DNA from 2 places in the Buttiauxella sp. AC142 genome. Region 2 is predicted to be linked to the other one. Evidence: predicted binding sites of a transcription regulator. Region 2 holds the regulator's gene; the other holds the start of a gene.

What was found. Region 2 encodes PhoB, which activates phosphate uptake and scavenging genes when phosphate is short. Its sites were predicted from a motif close to CTGTCATAAAACTGNCNNAT; they were not measured.
Region 1: acuI (acrylyl-CoA reductase (NADPH)) is a predicted target of PhoB. The motif match lies at 3,288-3,307, and genes of this name have one in related genera.

What each region holds. Positions count from the first base shown of each region.
Region 1 covers NZ_CEEDCH010000001.1:2,771,419-2,779,104, forward strand. Annotated here, with positions in the region: gene cueP (copper-binding periplasmic metallochaperone CueP) at 1-166, shown strand, start outside; gene AC0IWZ_RS12950 (nucleoside deaminase) at 224-724, opposite strand; gene AC0IWZ_RS12955 (ABC transporter permease) at 737-1,495, opposite strand; gene AC0IWZ_RS12960 (ABC transporter ATP-binding protein) at 1,492-2,271, opposite strand; gene AC0IWZ_RS12965 (ABC transporter substrate-binding protein) at 2,281-3,267, opposite strand; gene acuI (acrylyl-CoA reductase (NADPH)) at 3,507-4,481, shown strand; gene cobT (nicotinate-nucleotide--dimethylbenzimidazole phosphoribosyltransferase) at 5,032-6,084, opposite strand; gene cobS (adenosylcobinamide-GDP ribazoletransferase) at 6,176-6,919, opposite strand; gene cobU (bifunctional adenosylcobinamide kinase/adenosylcobinamide-phosphate guanylyltransferase) at 6,919-7,461, opposite strand; gene AC0IWZ_RS12990 (cobyric acid synthase) at 7,458-7,686, opposite strand, start outside.
Region 2 covers NZ_CEEDCH010000001.1:810,431-818,116, forward strand. Annotated here, with positions in the region: gene sbcC (exonuclease subunit SbcC) at 1-2,283, opposite strand, end outside; gene sbcD (exonuclease subunit SbcD) at 2,280-3,497, opposite strand; gene phoB (phosphate response regulator transcription factor PhoB) at 3,687-4,376, shown strand; gene phoR (phosphate regulon sensor histidine kinase PhoR) at 4,399-5,691, shown strand; gene brnQ (branched-chain amino acid transporter carrier protein BrnQ) at 6,149-7,471, shown strand; gene proY (proline-specific permease ProY) at 7,543-7,686, shown strand, end outside.

The DNA of each region.
Region 1 (7,686 bases), 2.0 Mb from region 2:
TCAGAAAAGCATGACCAGCCACGCCAACGGGTTTGTCGGCGTGTGGCTACCTCGTGATATCGAAGGCACAATTGAAGTGAACTATCAGGGCAAAACGGCCAGCGCGCCGATTGCGACACATAAAGACAGCCAGACCTGTTTAACCACGCTGCCATTGCAGGGTTAAGCGTTTTAATATCGAATTAATGTCGGGTGACGCTAACGCTTACCCGACCCGCCCCCCCTACCGCGTCGACCAAAACGCCTGCTGCATCGCCCTCGTCTCTTCGATGATTTCCGGCACCGGGCCGATCAACTCCACCGGTTTCTGGCAATGCTCAAAAACATATTTCGATGACACGCTCATCGTCGGGTTTTCTTCGTGGCTGCCTGTCGCCTCCAGCAATTGGCTTTCGTACATGCCGAAAACCACCCGCCCGATGTTCGCCCAGTACGCGGTTCCCGCGCACATACAACATGGCTCGACGGCGGTATACAGCGTGCATTGCCACAAATATTCGGCGGTGTAATTGGTGGCGGCGACTCGCGCAAGCGTCGATTCCGCATGGTTTACAGTGTCGATGTTGCACTGCTCGAGCAGCACAGTTTCGTTATCCGGCGCGACTAACAGCGCGCCAAACGGATGATGCCCGAGGGCAATCGCTCGCTGCGCCACGGCATTAGAGCGGCGCAGGTGGCGTAAAATTTGTTCTTGGTTCGGCCCAGGCCCACGTTTTAGTGACATATTTTTCCATCCTTATTTTGCATCAAGGCTCCACGGGAACAGGCGTTTTTGCAACCAGCTCACCAGGCCATAAAGGGTCAAACTACACACCACCAGCAGGAACAGACTGGCGAAGGCCAGGGGGATTTTGAATGATGAGGTGCTGAACAAAATCAAATAACCCAGCCCCTGATCGGCGGCGACAAACTCCGCGACTACCGCACCGATGATCGACAGCGTAATCGCCACTTTCAGCGCACTGAAAATATATGGCACAGCATAGGGCATACGGATTTGCCAGTATTCACGGTTACGCGGTGCACGCAGGGTTTTCGAGAGTTCGAGCAATTCAGCAGGCACTGAAGTCATACCGGTGGCGGTGGAAATCACCAGTGGGAAAAAGGAAATCAGCGTGGTGATCACCACCCGCGGCAACATGCCGGAACCGAGCGTGACGACAATAATGGGCGCAATTGCCACAACCGGCGTGGACTGAATCACAATCAGCCATGGTAACACCAGGCGGGCGAGCAATTTAGAGCTGACAATAGCAATGGCAAGCGGCAGCGCAATCACAATCGCCAGCAGGAAACCGCTTAATGCCACGCTTAACGTCGCCAGAATATGCGTCAACCAACGCCCGGCATCCAGCGTGCTTACTGAAGCAAAAATGGCCGACGGCGACGGCAGGATAAACACCGGAATGGCGAATAATTTACACGCGCCCTCCCAAATCAAAATCGCCACCACCAGCGCCAGCAGCGCGATGTACTTTTCCAGAAACGCTCTCATACAGGCTCCTTGCGACGGCTAAACACTTTGTGGCGGATCTGCGCCGTTAACTCGTGGAACAGCGGATGGTTCAGCGTCTCTTCATTTCTTGGGCGCTCCAGCGGCACATCAATAATCTCACTGACCCGACCGGGGCGCGCACTCATCACCACAATTCGGTCGGAAAGCAGCAGCGCCTCCTGAATCGAGTGGGTAACGAACAGCACCGTTTTCGGGCGTTCGTTCCAGATGCGCATTAATTCAAAGCTCATTTCATCGCGCGTCAGGGAATCGAGAGCGGAAAACGGTTCATCCATCAGCAAAATATCCGGGTCATGCAGCAGCGAACGAGCAATGGAAACGCGTTGTTGCATGCCGCCAGACAGCTCCGCCGGGCGTTTGCCTGCAAACTGCGTCAAGCCGGTCATTTCCAGCAGTTCATGCCCACGCGCAATATCTTTGGCATCGACGCGACCATATTTGTGCTTCATCGGAAAGGTGATGTTATCGAGCACGTTAAGCCACGGCAGCAGCGTCGGTTTCTGGAACACAAAACCCATTTCGTCACGCGGTTCGGTCACAGGTTTGCCATACACCGAAATCGTGCCGCTGCTCGGTTTGAGCAGCCCGGCAATCAAACGCAAGATGGTCGATTTCCCGCAGCCTGACGGGCCAATAAACGAGACAAATTCATGGCGGCGCAGCGTCAGATTCACTTTATCAAGCGCGGTAACCTGGGTGCCATCGGCGGATATAAACGTTTGATTAACATCACTCAACTCTATAACAGGCTGCATGGCATTCCCTTACTTAGCGAGGTATCGACGGTCAACCAGCGTTTCCGGGGTCACTTTATCAAGCGGATATTTCATTGATTTTGCGACCCATTCCCAGGTGTGTTTTAACAGCACCGGATCGAATTGCCCCAGCCCATCCTTCTGGCTGATTTCATTATTAATCAGCGGTTTTGTGACATTGAAATCGGCTTCCAGCATCGCGACGTCTGCTTCTGGCACCATGGCTTTTTGGTCCGCAGCGGCTTTATCCGGGTGCGCGAGGCTAAACTCGATAGACTTTTTCGCCGCCCGCAGGAAGCGCGCCACCACATCGGGTTTCTCATTAATTAACTTATCCGAAGCGAAAAACGACAGGCCATAACCATCGAGGCCGTAATCGGTCCACGCCAGTTCCAGCGGTTTTTTGCCGACCTGGGTCAGCGTGGCTTCAATACTCGGGCGGTTGGTTGACCACACCACCACGCCGTCAACACGCCCCTGCGCCAGCATCGGCACCAGCGTGCCAGGATCGGCTTTGATCTGTTTTACGCTGTCAGGATCAACGCCGTTGTTTTGCAGCATGATGGGCAAGAGCGCGTTCGAGGCTGAGAACGTCGGGATACCCAACGTTTTGCCTTTCAGGCTTTTCATGTCAGTCACGCCGCTACCCTGCCAGGAGTAAATCGCATCAGGCTGTTTCGAGTAGATACTCATAATGGCTTTCACCGGAATACCGCCTTCGGCCTGCGCCATCATTAATGACGCAATCCCGCCAGTACCGATATCCGCCGCACCCGAAGCGATTTTGGTCAGCGTGTCGCTGCTGCCACGCCCCGGCAGAATGGTCACATCCAGTCCTTCTTCGGCGTAAAACCCTTCCTGAACACCCACAAAAACGAACGCTTTATCGCCACCGTTTGGCATCCAGTCGAGCTGCAATTTGAGCTTATCCAGCGCGCTCGCATGCGCACTTACCAGTGCCAGGGCTACTGCGGTCGTCAGTCGTAAAATACGCATGCTTATCTCCTCAAAGGCTGATGTGAAACGTTTGTCACAACAGTTAGAAACTTTTGTTTCAAACATACGAGGAGCAGGGTGAAAAGTTAAAATAGGAAAATCTTATAACCTGCTAAAAAGCAGGCGTTTACGCAAGTAATGGGGTCTGTGTTCTTTATTCTCAGGCGCGACGGGTATACCGTGTTGGGCATCAGATACATCTCAACCGGAACACCCGGTTCATAGAATGAGGATTCACCATGAAAGCAGTCGTACTTGAACAAGTTGAAGGCCAGACTCAGGCAGAAGTAAAACAAATTGCCGTTCCGGCTGAAGAGTTGGGAAATGTGCTGGTCAACGTTGAATGGTCAAGTCTGAACTATAAAGATGCGCTGGCGATCACCGGCAAAGGCAAAATCATCCGCAACTTCCCGATGGTGCCGGGCATTGATTTCGCAGGCCGCGTGGCAGCGAGCAGCGACTCTGCTTTTAGCGCGGGCCAGGAAGTGGTACTGACCGGCTGGGGCGTGGGCGAAAATCATTGGGGCGGCCTGGCAGAACAAGCACGCGTGAAATCCGAATGGCTGGTGCCACTGCCTGCGGGCTTAACCGCACGCAAAGCGATGATTGTCGGTACAGCGGGCTTCACCGCCATGTTGTGCGTGATGGCACTGGAAGAAGCAGGCGTAACCCCTGCAAGTGGCGAAGTGGTGGTCACGGGCGCCAGCGGCGGCGTGGGCAGCACCGCCATCGCCCTGCTCCATGCGTTGGGTTATCAAGTGGTGGCAGTTTCTGGTCGTGAATCCACTCACGACTATCTGCGCCAGTTGGGTGCCAGCCGCATTCTGCCGCGCAGTGAATTTGCTGAAACTCGCCCGCTGGAAAAACAAGTGTGGGCCGGTGCAGTCGATACCGTCGGCGGCAATGTGCTGGCGAAACTGCTGGCACAGATGAACTATTCCGGTTGTGTCGCGGCCTGTGGTCTGGCGGGTGGTTTCTCGCTGCCAACAACCGTGATGCCATTTATTCTGCGTAACGTGCGCCTGCAAGGTGTGGATTCGGTGAGTGCGCCGATTGAGCGCCGAGTTGCCGCGTGGGAGCGTCTGGCCGAATTGCTGCCGGAGAGTTTCTATGAAACGGCGACGACGGAGATTCGTCTGGAGCAGGCACCGAAATTTGCCGATGACATTATGAATAATGCGGTTCAGGGGCGGACGCTGGTTAAGGTGAGCTAAGCTAATCCAATTTGGCCTTTATGGGATCGGAATTATTCCGTTCACTAAGCGTTCAGTGTTCCCTGTAATTACCGGAAAGGTGAACGAGCCAAGGGTGCTACCGTGTACTGAACCGCAGCACCCTTGGCAATCCCGGCTCCCGGCCTCTAAATCGCCGCTTCGCGGTAAACCCCAGCTTCTCCCCAACGTTCAGGGTCGTTCGCGATTCGTTCCAGACGATCGCTCTCTTTCACGGCGGACGGCAGCTCAACCCTGACTTATGGTGAACACTGGGGCAATTTATACCGGGGGCAAAGTCAAAACCGCTTCGGCTTTTGCCGTTGACCTTTGAGTCCAGCATAAATCGCCTCCGTTTTGACCGGAAGTCCGGGTCGAGCCGCCAGGAACGGCGAGAGGTTGTGATCGACAAACGCCGATCTCAGGGCGTAATTGTTGCAGCTAGTTTGGACTCGGACAGCGCGGAAAAACCGGAGCGTACACGTAGTACGTGAGGATTTTGAGCACTGCCCGGGTTCAAAATAGCAAATAAAATAGCCCGATCAATTTGAACTCACCCCGGCAACACAATATTGCTGTCTGCCAGTGACCCCATCTCGTTATGCATCGCGCACGCAGCATCCACTAAATGCATCGCCAGTGCCGCACCGCTGCCTTCACCTAAACGCATGCCCATCTGCAAATACGGCTCCAGCCCTAACTTGCTCATCGCAATCACCGCGCCTTTTTCAGCCGATAAATGCGAAGGAATCAGATATTCACGCACACCCGGTGCAATCTGGCATGCCGCGAGGGCTGAGGCATACGACAAGAAGCCATCAAGCACCACCGGAAGCCCTGCTGCTGCTGCACCCAGCATCACGCCGGTCATGCCGACGAGATCAAAACCGCCCACTTTCGCCAGCACATCAATACCGTCCGCGGCATCTGGCTGATTCGTTTCAATCGCCCGGCGTACCACAGCGATTTTATGGTGCAATTTGTCACTCGGGAAATTCGCGCCCATGCCAACCACATCATCAGGCGAGCTATCGGTCAACACGCTAACCATCGCCGCCGCAGGCGTGGTGTTTGCCATACCCAGTTCCCCTACGCCAAACAGCGTGACGCCTTCTGCGGCCTTAGCCATGGTCAATTGCATGGTTGCCAGCAGCAAGTCTTCGGCTTGCTCACGACTCATCGCCGGGCCTTGGGCGATGTTGCCGCTGCCGCGTGCCACTTTCATATCCAGCACACCAGGCAGAGCATCGCTGTCGATACCGACATCTACCACATGAATATCCGCACCCACGGTCGCGCCTAAAACGCATACGCCTGTGTTATGGCGAGTCATGTTCATCGCCTGAATAGCGGTCACAATTTGCGGGGAAATCGCCACGCCTTCAGCATAAACGCCGTGGTCGGCGCACATCACGAAGATTGATTTGCGTTTTGTGTTCAGGCCGTTTTTCATGCCTGGCATTCCTGCCAGTTGCACTGCTAATGCCTCCAGTCGCCCAAGGCTACCGAAAGGCTTTAACAGGCCATCAATGTGCTGTTGTGCACGAGCCATTGCATCGCTATCAAGCGGGGAAATCATTGCCAAAAGGGAGTTTAGTGTTTGCATTTTATTCTCTTTAGAGCCTTACAAAATGGTGGATGACGCTGCGCTTATCCACCATTTTGTAGGTCGGATAAGCGCAGCGTCATCCGACAAATCAACGCAGCAGTGCCAACAAAAACACCAGCTCGCCTAATTCAATCGCCGCACCCAGCGTGTCGCCGGTTTGCCCGCCGAGCGTGCGCTTCAACATCAGGCCGAGGCCATACATCGCTAGTATTGTGATAGCCAGCGCCAGCAGCCCGGAAGTCGGCAACAGAACCGTGCACAACACCGCACCGCCAACCAGCGTCAGCAGCGCCTGTGTGCCCGTCACTTTGCCGATAAACAGATTGCCTAGCCCTTTCTCACGCGCATACTTGTGGTTGTACATCAGCAGCACACAGGCACTGCGCCCGGCAACCGAAGCCGCCGCTAACACCGCCAGCATGTTGCCATCGCGTAGGGCCAGCTCGCTCACCACCAGCACTTTGGTCACTACTACAAAGATCAGCGCCAGCCCGCCATGGGTGCCAAGACGGCTGTCGCGCATGATTTCCAGCATGCGGTCTCGAGTTCGTGCCGAGAAAATGCCATCGCAAGTATCAGCAAGGCCATCAAGATGGAAACCACCAGTCAATAATGCGAGCGCCAGCACGTAACCCATTGCAGCCAAAGGTAAACCTGCCCAAGGTTGCAACAGCGTAAACACGACGCCAGCAATTGCACCAAGCAGCAGGCCGACAAACGGGAACGTCACAATGCCACGCACGTATTGGTGAGTTTCGATACCATCCGCCCAGCGCGCACGCACCGGAATGCGGCTCATAAACTGCAAAGTGGCGAAAAACAGGCGAACTATCATTTAATTTTCACTCCAATCCCTGAAACGACCAGCCAGACTTCATCGGCACATTGCGCCAGACGTTGATTTACGCGCCCGGCAATATCACGGAAATGCCGCGCCAGGCGGTTTTCCGGCACAATCCCCATCCCGACTTCGTTCGTCACCAGAATCACTTCTGCCGGGCTGGCTTCGCAGGCGGCGAGCAAAATGTCGATCTGCTGATTCACCACCTGCTCCATCGTTTCAAAATCCCAGTCGTCCTCGGGTGTTGCGCCCGCCGCGTCATACATCACGTTGGTAATCAGCGTGGTAATGCACTCCAGCAGCACGGCTTCTTGCGCCGAGTTATGCTCGTTAATCACGCTGTTTAAATCGCGATATTGTTCAACGGTGCGCCAGTGCGCCGGGCGGCTGTCGCGGTGATGCTGGATGCGCTGTTCCATTTCGCTGTCGAAGATTTTCGAGGTGGCGATGTACAGGACACGCGCAAAATTTGCCGCCAGTTGTTCCGCGTGGCGGCTTTTTCCGCTGCGTGCACCGCCGGTAACGAGTTTCATACAGCTTGCTCCTGATGCTCGCGCATAATCTGGTAAATCTTTTCGATATCAATATGTTCCCGCATGGCATCGGCCAGAATATTAAACTGGGTTTCTTTATGCTGTTGGTAATCGAAGACATCACCTTGCCAGGCATTCAGCCCTTTGCGCAGGCGCAGGCTGTCGAGCAGGCTGCGGGTAAACTCGCCGCTATCGAACACGCCATGCAGATACGTGCCCAGCACG
Region 2 (7,686 bases):
TGCTGCGAGAAATTGCTCGCTTGCCTGAGCAACGCGCGTTTCTTCTTGCTTTTGTTGCTGTTGCAGCGTCCGCCACTGGCTTTCCAGCGCAATACAATCACTGTGCAGGCTATGCCAGTTCTGTAACGCCGCATTTTGTTCGTTTTCCGCTAGCGGTGCAGGCGTGGTGCCATCGTCAACAAATGTGCTGAGAATATTTTCCAGCAACGTCAGTTGCTGTTGCACGCGGGGAAGCTGTTCATGGCGCTGTTGCCACTGTTGTAATTCCTGCTGACGCTCCGCCAGCCAGTTATTCTCTTCGCCAGGAGTCGGGTATTGCAGCCCAGCGTTATTAAGCGCGGTAGTGATTGCTTCGCGCTGTATAGCAATTTCAGCGACAAGTTTAGCGTGTTGAGCACGTGTCTGAGCAAGCTGCTCTTCCAGCACAATGCGCTGGCTTAAGTGATGTAACTGTTGTTCGCGCTGTTCTTCGCTTTCCAGCCACTGCTGGAGGTCGTCTTCCGGCGCGAGAGTCAGTTGCAGATTTGCGCACAGTTGTTGCCAGCGTAAGCGCAATCCGTTTTCTTCTTCGTTCAGCGCAGTGATAGCCGCCAGCAGGTTTTCGCGCTGTTTACGCTGCGTATCAAGCTGGCCTTTCATCGCAAAGCCCGCTTCCGCAAGAATGGCGACTTCACGTTTAAGCTCGGTTAGCCGCTGCTGATTTTCTCCGGGCTGAATCGCCTGATAATCAGAGACCGCCGGATGTTGCGTCGAGCCGCACAGAGGGCAAGGTTGATGAGGCTGTAAACGAGCGCGCTCGGCTTCAAGGCTGACGATACGCAGTTCAAGCTCACACACTTTCTCGAGATCACTCTCATGCTGGCGGCGTTCTTTATATTGCTGGCGCTTTAAAACCAGCTCCGCATCACCCTCGGAAATTTGTTTTTCGAGGGCGGCAATCTCTTGTTGTTGCTGCGATTTGCGTTTGAGAAGCGATGAAAATTGAGGCTGTAATGTGGCGAGCTGCTGGCGCTGCGGACGTGCAGCCATCGTTGCTTGTAAGTAGGCACTTACTTCATCAGCACTGATAGACATTTCAGCGACTGGCAGAAGTTCGAGCTTCTTCTGGCTTGAATCGATATTACGCTGCAATTCCTGTAGTTTTTCAGCCTCACGCTGCTGCTGACCAAACCCCATGCGCCAGCCCGCCAGCTCAGTCCCCCATTGGCTGTATCGGTCGTGAGATTTCAGCCATTCCTGGAGTTGCGTGCTTTCCTGCGTGAGTTTTGCAGCCATGCTTGCGGCAGCCTGCCGTGTCTGCTGGCGTCGTACTGTCGCCTGATGTAAGCGAGCATTCACTTCTTCACACTGAGCATGTGTGTTTTGCAACGTTGCCTGCAACTCCTGCAAACGTTGCCAGTCAGGGCGCAGTTTTTCTGCCGGTTGTGCGCGAGTCAGTTTATCTAATTCTGGGGCGGCAGCTTCTATTGCCCGGTTCGCCGCATTCAACGATTGTTCTGCCTGCGCATGTTTTTGCGTGAACTGCGTCAGTTGGCCTAGCCATTGCTGATGCTGCTGGAGTTTCATTTGTTCTGCGAGTAGCGCTTTTTCTTCAGCGCTCAAGGTCTGCAAACTCTCAGAAAGCCGCTGGTGCTGCTCTTCACTTAACAACGCTACGCCAGCGGCCTGCGCTTGTAGGTTCTCAAGCTGGCTGCGCACATTTTTATGATTCTCGAACACCGCCGCAGAAACGGTGCCGTAAATTTCAGTTCCGGTCAGCTCTTCGAGCAAAGAGGCGCGGTCATTGGCATTGGCATTTAAGAACGCGGCAAACTGACCCTGGGATAGCATCATTGAGCGGGTGAAACGGTCGTAATCCAGACCGGTAAGTTTGGCCGTAACCTCAAGTTTGTCTTTCACTTTATCGGCAATAATCCTGCCACTTGCCACTTCTGCAAGCTCGACACGCGGGGCTTGTAGATTGCCGTTGGCCGCATTGCGCGCCCGGTTCTGGCTCCAGAAGGCACGATAGGCAACTCCTTTTACTTCAAATTCCACTTCCGCCAGGCATTCGGCGGTATCGCGCGTCATGAGATCATTTTGCGATTGCGTGACGGTATTGAGGCGCGGTGTCTGGTGGTAAAGCGCGAGACAAATCGCATCGAGCAGCGTGGTTTTCCCTGCTCCTGTTGGCCCGGTTATGGCAAACAAACCGTTGCTGGCGAACGGTTCGCGGGTGAAATCGACTTTCCATTCCCCTTTCAGGGAGTTGAGATTTTTTAGGCGCAGGCTAAGGATTTTCATGCTTCTTCCTCCACGTCATGCAGGCTCGCCACCGTTTGGGCAAATAGCGTTCGCAAACGTTGCGCTCGTTCTTCGGAGGTGTCTTCCTGAACCAGGCGGCGCTCAAAAACCTCTTCAACCGTCAGTTCACTCAGCGTTTCTTTATGTTGCTGGGCGATAACGCGCTCGCGCTGTTCGCGGCTGCGGCGCAGCAACACCACTTCGACGGGGAGCGTTTCGGTTAATTGCTGAATATGGCGTTGCATATCATGCAGATATTCTTCGGTAGCGATTTCAATATCCAGCCAAACTTTGGGTTCTGCTGGTGCATCGCACCACTGCGCGAGTTGCTGTTCGATTTCACTCAGAGAACCTTTGATGACCGCTAAAGGCTGGCTGACAGGCACCGTCAGCGGAGTCACTTCATGAAGCACGCCTTCGGCAAACTCAACCAGATAAACACTTTTGTTCTTGCCCGTTTCGTCAAAACTTAACGGGATGGGCGAGCCGCTATAGCGAATATGTTCAGTGCCACCAATGAGTTGGGCGCGATGGATATGGCCGAGTGCGATGTAGTCGGCAGCAGGGAAATGCTGCGCCGGGAAAGCATCCAGCGTGCCGATGTAAATATCGCGCACCGCATCGCTTTTGGTTACACCCACGGTGGTTAAATGGCCGGTAGCGATAATCGGCAGCTTCGCATCAGCGCGTAATTCGCAGGCGGCGGTGTAACACTGCTGGTAATGTTCGCTGATGGCTTCCATCAACGAACGCTGCTTTTCGTGGCCGGAAAGTCCCGCCTGGCTGTTTTGAATATCCCGGGGGCGCAGGAACGGAATCGGACAAAGAATGGCACCCGGTTCGCCCGATTTAGTGTTGAGTACGATAGCTTGCTGGCTGGCATCATGCCGCGCACTGGCGATGACATAAGTATTCAGGCACGCCATTAATTCACGAGATTCATTCAGCGTGGCAACGGAATCGTGGTTTCCCGCCAGCACCACAAGGGAGCAGCCGGTTTGCTGCAGTTGCACCACAAAACGGTTATACAATTCGCGCGCGTAACTCGGCGGCGAGCCGGTATCAAAAATATCGCCTGCGACAATTATCGCATCCACATCATGCTCGACTGCGGCTTGCAGCAACCATTCAAGAAACGCCTGGTGCTCTGGCCCACGGCTTTTGGTATAAAAATTTTGACCAAGATGCCAGTCTGATGTGTGAATAATGCGCATTGGTTGTCCCTTGGCATAAAAAAGCGTGGCGGGATTATAAAGCGGATGAGCAAGAACGACACAATTGAGTGTCATAATTCATTGTGATGAGTCGCCAGGCATTTATGTTTTTCATAAATCTGTCATAAATCTGACGCATAATGGCACCGCATTGAAACAACAATAATTATTCCTTGAGCAGGGCGAATCATGGCGAAGCGTATTTTAGTCGTAGAAGATGAAGCTCCAATCCGTGAAATGGTGAGCTTTGTGCTCGAACAAAACGGTTTTCATCCTGTAGAAGCGGAAGATTATGACAGTGCAGTGAATCTGCTTATCGAACCCTTTCCGGATTTAATTTTACTGGACTGGATGTTACCGGGTGGTTCAGGTATTCAATTCATTAAGCATCTGAAACGTGAAGCATTAACACGTGAAATCCCTGTCATGATGCTGACGGCGCGTGGCGAAGAAGAAGACCGCGTGCGAGGGCTTGAAGTTGGAGCCGATGACTATATTACCAAACCGTTTTCCCCGAAGGAGCTGGTGGCACGCATTAAAGCTGTGATGCGCCGCATCTCTCCGATGGCGGTGGAAGAGGTGATTGAGATGCACGGACTGAGCCTTGATCCGTCATCGCACCGCGTCATGACTGGTGAGAACCCGTTGGATATGGGGCCAACAGAATTTAAATTATTACACTTCTTTATGACACACCCGGAACGGGTGTATAGCCGTGAGCAACTGCTTAATCATGTATGGGGCACCAATGTTTATGTCGAAGACCGAACGGTGGACGTACATATTCGGCGGTTACGCAAAGCGCTTGAACATAGTGGACATGACAGAATGGTACAAACAGTACGCGGTACGGGTTATCGGTTCTCAACCCGCTTTTAATTCCTTGTCAGGAGAATGACGCGTGCTGGAAAGGTTATCATGGAAAAGGTTAGTGATGGAGCTGGTGCTCTGTTGCATACCCGCCGCCATCTTAGGTCTTATTTTCGGCCATTTACCGTGGTTTTTATTACTGGCAGTTACCGGACTGCTGGTTTGGCATTTCTGGAATTTACTGCGTTTATCGTGGTGGCTGTGGGTGGATCGCAGTATGACGCCGCCGCCAGGCCGCGGGAGTTGGGATCCCCTGTTGTACGGTCTTCATCAGATGCAGTTGCGTAACAAAAAGCGCCGCAAAGAGTTAGGTAATCTGATTAAGCGTTTTCGTAGCGGAGCCGAATCGCTGCCCGATGCGGTAGTTCTGACCACGGAAGAAGGGACGATTTTTTGGTGTAACGGTCTGGCGCAACAATTGCTGGGGTTACGCTGGCCGGACGATAACGGGCAGAACATCCTTAACTTATTGCGCTACCCGGAATTTACTCGCTATCTGTCGCAAAAAGAGTTTTCACGTCCGTTAACTTTGGTACTCAATACGGGACGCCATCTGGAGTTCCGTGTGATGCCCTACAGCGATGAGCAGTGGCTGCTGGTGGCTCGCGATGTGACTCAGATGCACCAGCTCGAAGGGGCGCGACGTAATTTCTTTGCTAACGTCAGCCACGAACTGCGAACGCCGCTCACGGTGCTGCAAGGTTATCTGGAGATGATGCAGGACCAGACGCTTGAAGGGCCGCTGCGTGAGAAAGCATTAGGCACGATGCGCGAGCAAACTTCGCGCATGGAAGGGTTGGTTAAGCAGCTTCTGACGCTTTCAAAAATAGAAGCCGCTCCGGCCATGGTGCTCAATGAAAAGATTGATGTGCCGCTGATGCTGCGTGTTGTAGAGCGTGAGGCGCAAACTCTCAGCCATGAACGGCAGACGATACAATTTGATATCGACCCCACGCTGAAAGTCTTTGGCAATGACGAGCAACTCAGGAGTGCGATTTCCAATCTTGTTTATAACTCGGTCAACCATACGCCAGAAGGCACGCATATTACGGTGAGCTGGAAACGCGTGGCGGGTGGGGCAAGTTTTAGCGTGACTGATAATGGTCCGGGGATTTCAGCAGAACACCTTCCGCGCCTGACGGAGCGTTTTTACCGCGTCGACAAAGCGCGTTCGCGTCAGACGGGCGGCAGCGGGCTTGGGCTGGCGATAGTCAAACACGCTTTAAGTCACCATGACGCACGCCTGAATATTGAAAGCCAGCCGGGCAAAGGTTCGACGTTTTCCTTTGTTTTGCCCGAGCGTTTAATCGTTAGCGAGAAATAGACTGATAATCAGTTTTCGTCGCCTGGATAAGCGAAGCGTCATCCGACATTAGCGCAATAAGTGTCAAAATAACTTTCCACAGGCCAGTTTTCTGGCCTGTGTTTTTTTTGCCCACATGTTAATAAAAAATCCTCGATTGTTTATAATTTAACCACACAAAAGACCATAATCTTTTCTTATGATTAATCAGATTCACTAAATATGTTGTTAATTAAAGGATATCAATCTGGTTTCTGGATCCGTTCTTGCCTTCAAACGCTATAAGCGTTTTAATTGCCGCCCTGTGATTGGCAGACCGACTGGATATGAGTGGTAATTCAAACAACTATTCTTCTCCACCGATCCCGGAAAGGATTTTCCGCTGTCGAGTCTACTGATTGCCGCTTTTATGCCGAGTTAACAGGTATAAAAATTTGAATACTTTCAACACCACACATCCACAGGCTGCAAATATTTTATGACCCATCATTTGAAATCTCGAGACATCCTCGCACTGGGCTTTATGACCTTTGCGCTGTTTGTCGGCGCAGGCAATATCATTTTCCCTCCTATGGTGGGGCTACAAGCGGGTGAACACGTTTGGATTGCGTCACTTGGCTTCCTGGTGACGGCTGTAGGCCTGCCAGTGCTGACTATTGTCGCCATCGCTCGTGTCGGTGGGGGCATTGATAGCCTCAGTTCGCCAATTGGCCGCCGTGCTGGTGTGTTGTTAGCCACTATCTGCTATCTGGCTGTTGGGCCGCTGTTCGCCACGCCGCGTACTGCTACCGTTTCTTTTGAAGTGGGAATTGCCCCGCTGGTCGGTACCGGTGAGTTACCGCTGTTTATCTACAGCCTGGTTTACTTTGCGATTGTGATCGGCGTTTCGCTGTATCCGGGCAAACTTTTAGACACCGTTGGCCATGTGCTGGCCCCGGTAAAAATTGTCGCGCTGCTGGCATTGGCTGCGGGCGCAATGTTGTGGCCTGCGGGTGGTATCAGCACGGCGACTGAAGCGTATCAGAATGCTGCGTTCTCAAACGGCTTCGTGAATGGTTATCTCACCATGGATACCTTGGCATCGCTGGTATTCGGCATAGTGATTGTCAACGCCGCGCGTTCTCGTGGGGTGACTGAATCCCGCCTGCTGACGCGCTATACCATTTGGGCTGGCTTGATTGCCGGTGTTGGCTTAACGCTGATTTATCTGGCTCTGTTCCGCCTGGGTTCTGACAGCGCAACATTGGTTGCCGATCAAAACGCGAACGGTGCCGCAATTCTGCATGCGTATGTGGCTCATACTTTCGGCGGTGCGGGTAGCTTCTTCCTGGCAGCCTTGATTTTCCTGGCTTGCATGGTCACGGCAATTGGCTTGACATGTGCGTGTGCTGAATTCTTCAGCCAGTATTTGCCACTGTCTTATCGCTCGTTGGTATTTATCCTGGGCCTGTTCTCAATGGTGGTTTCCAACCTGGGTTTAAGCCATCTGATTCAGGTTTCCATTCCAGTGCTGACGGCAATTTACCCGCCGTGTATCGCGTTGGTGGTGTTGAGTTTTACCCGTCCGTGGTGGCATAACTCAACCCGCGTGATTGCTCCAGCGATGCTCATCAGCACCTTGTTTGGTATTCTCGATGGGATTAAATCATCGGCAATCAGTGATATTTTGCCCGCGTGGGCCGCGCGTTTGCCGCTGGCCGATCAGGGGCTGGCATGGTTAGCGCCAACGGTGATTATGGTGGTTCTCGCCATCATTTGGGACCGCGCCGCAGGGCGACAGGTGGCTTCAACCGCCCACTAAAATTTTTGATTTTCTTTAACCACGGGGCTTTGCTCCGTGGTTTTTTTATTGTTAAGCAGGGTGTGGAATCAATGGAAAACGCTAATAAGCTCAAGCGCGGCTTGAGTACCCGGCACATACGCTTTATGGCGTTGGGTTCGGCAATTGGCACCGGGCTGTTTTATGGCTCGGCAGACGCTATCAAAATGGCTGGTCCAAGTGTGTTGCTGGCTTAC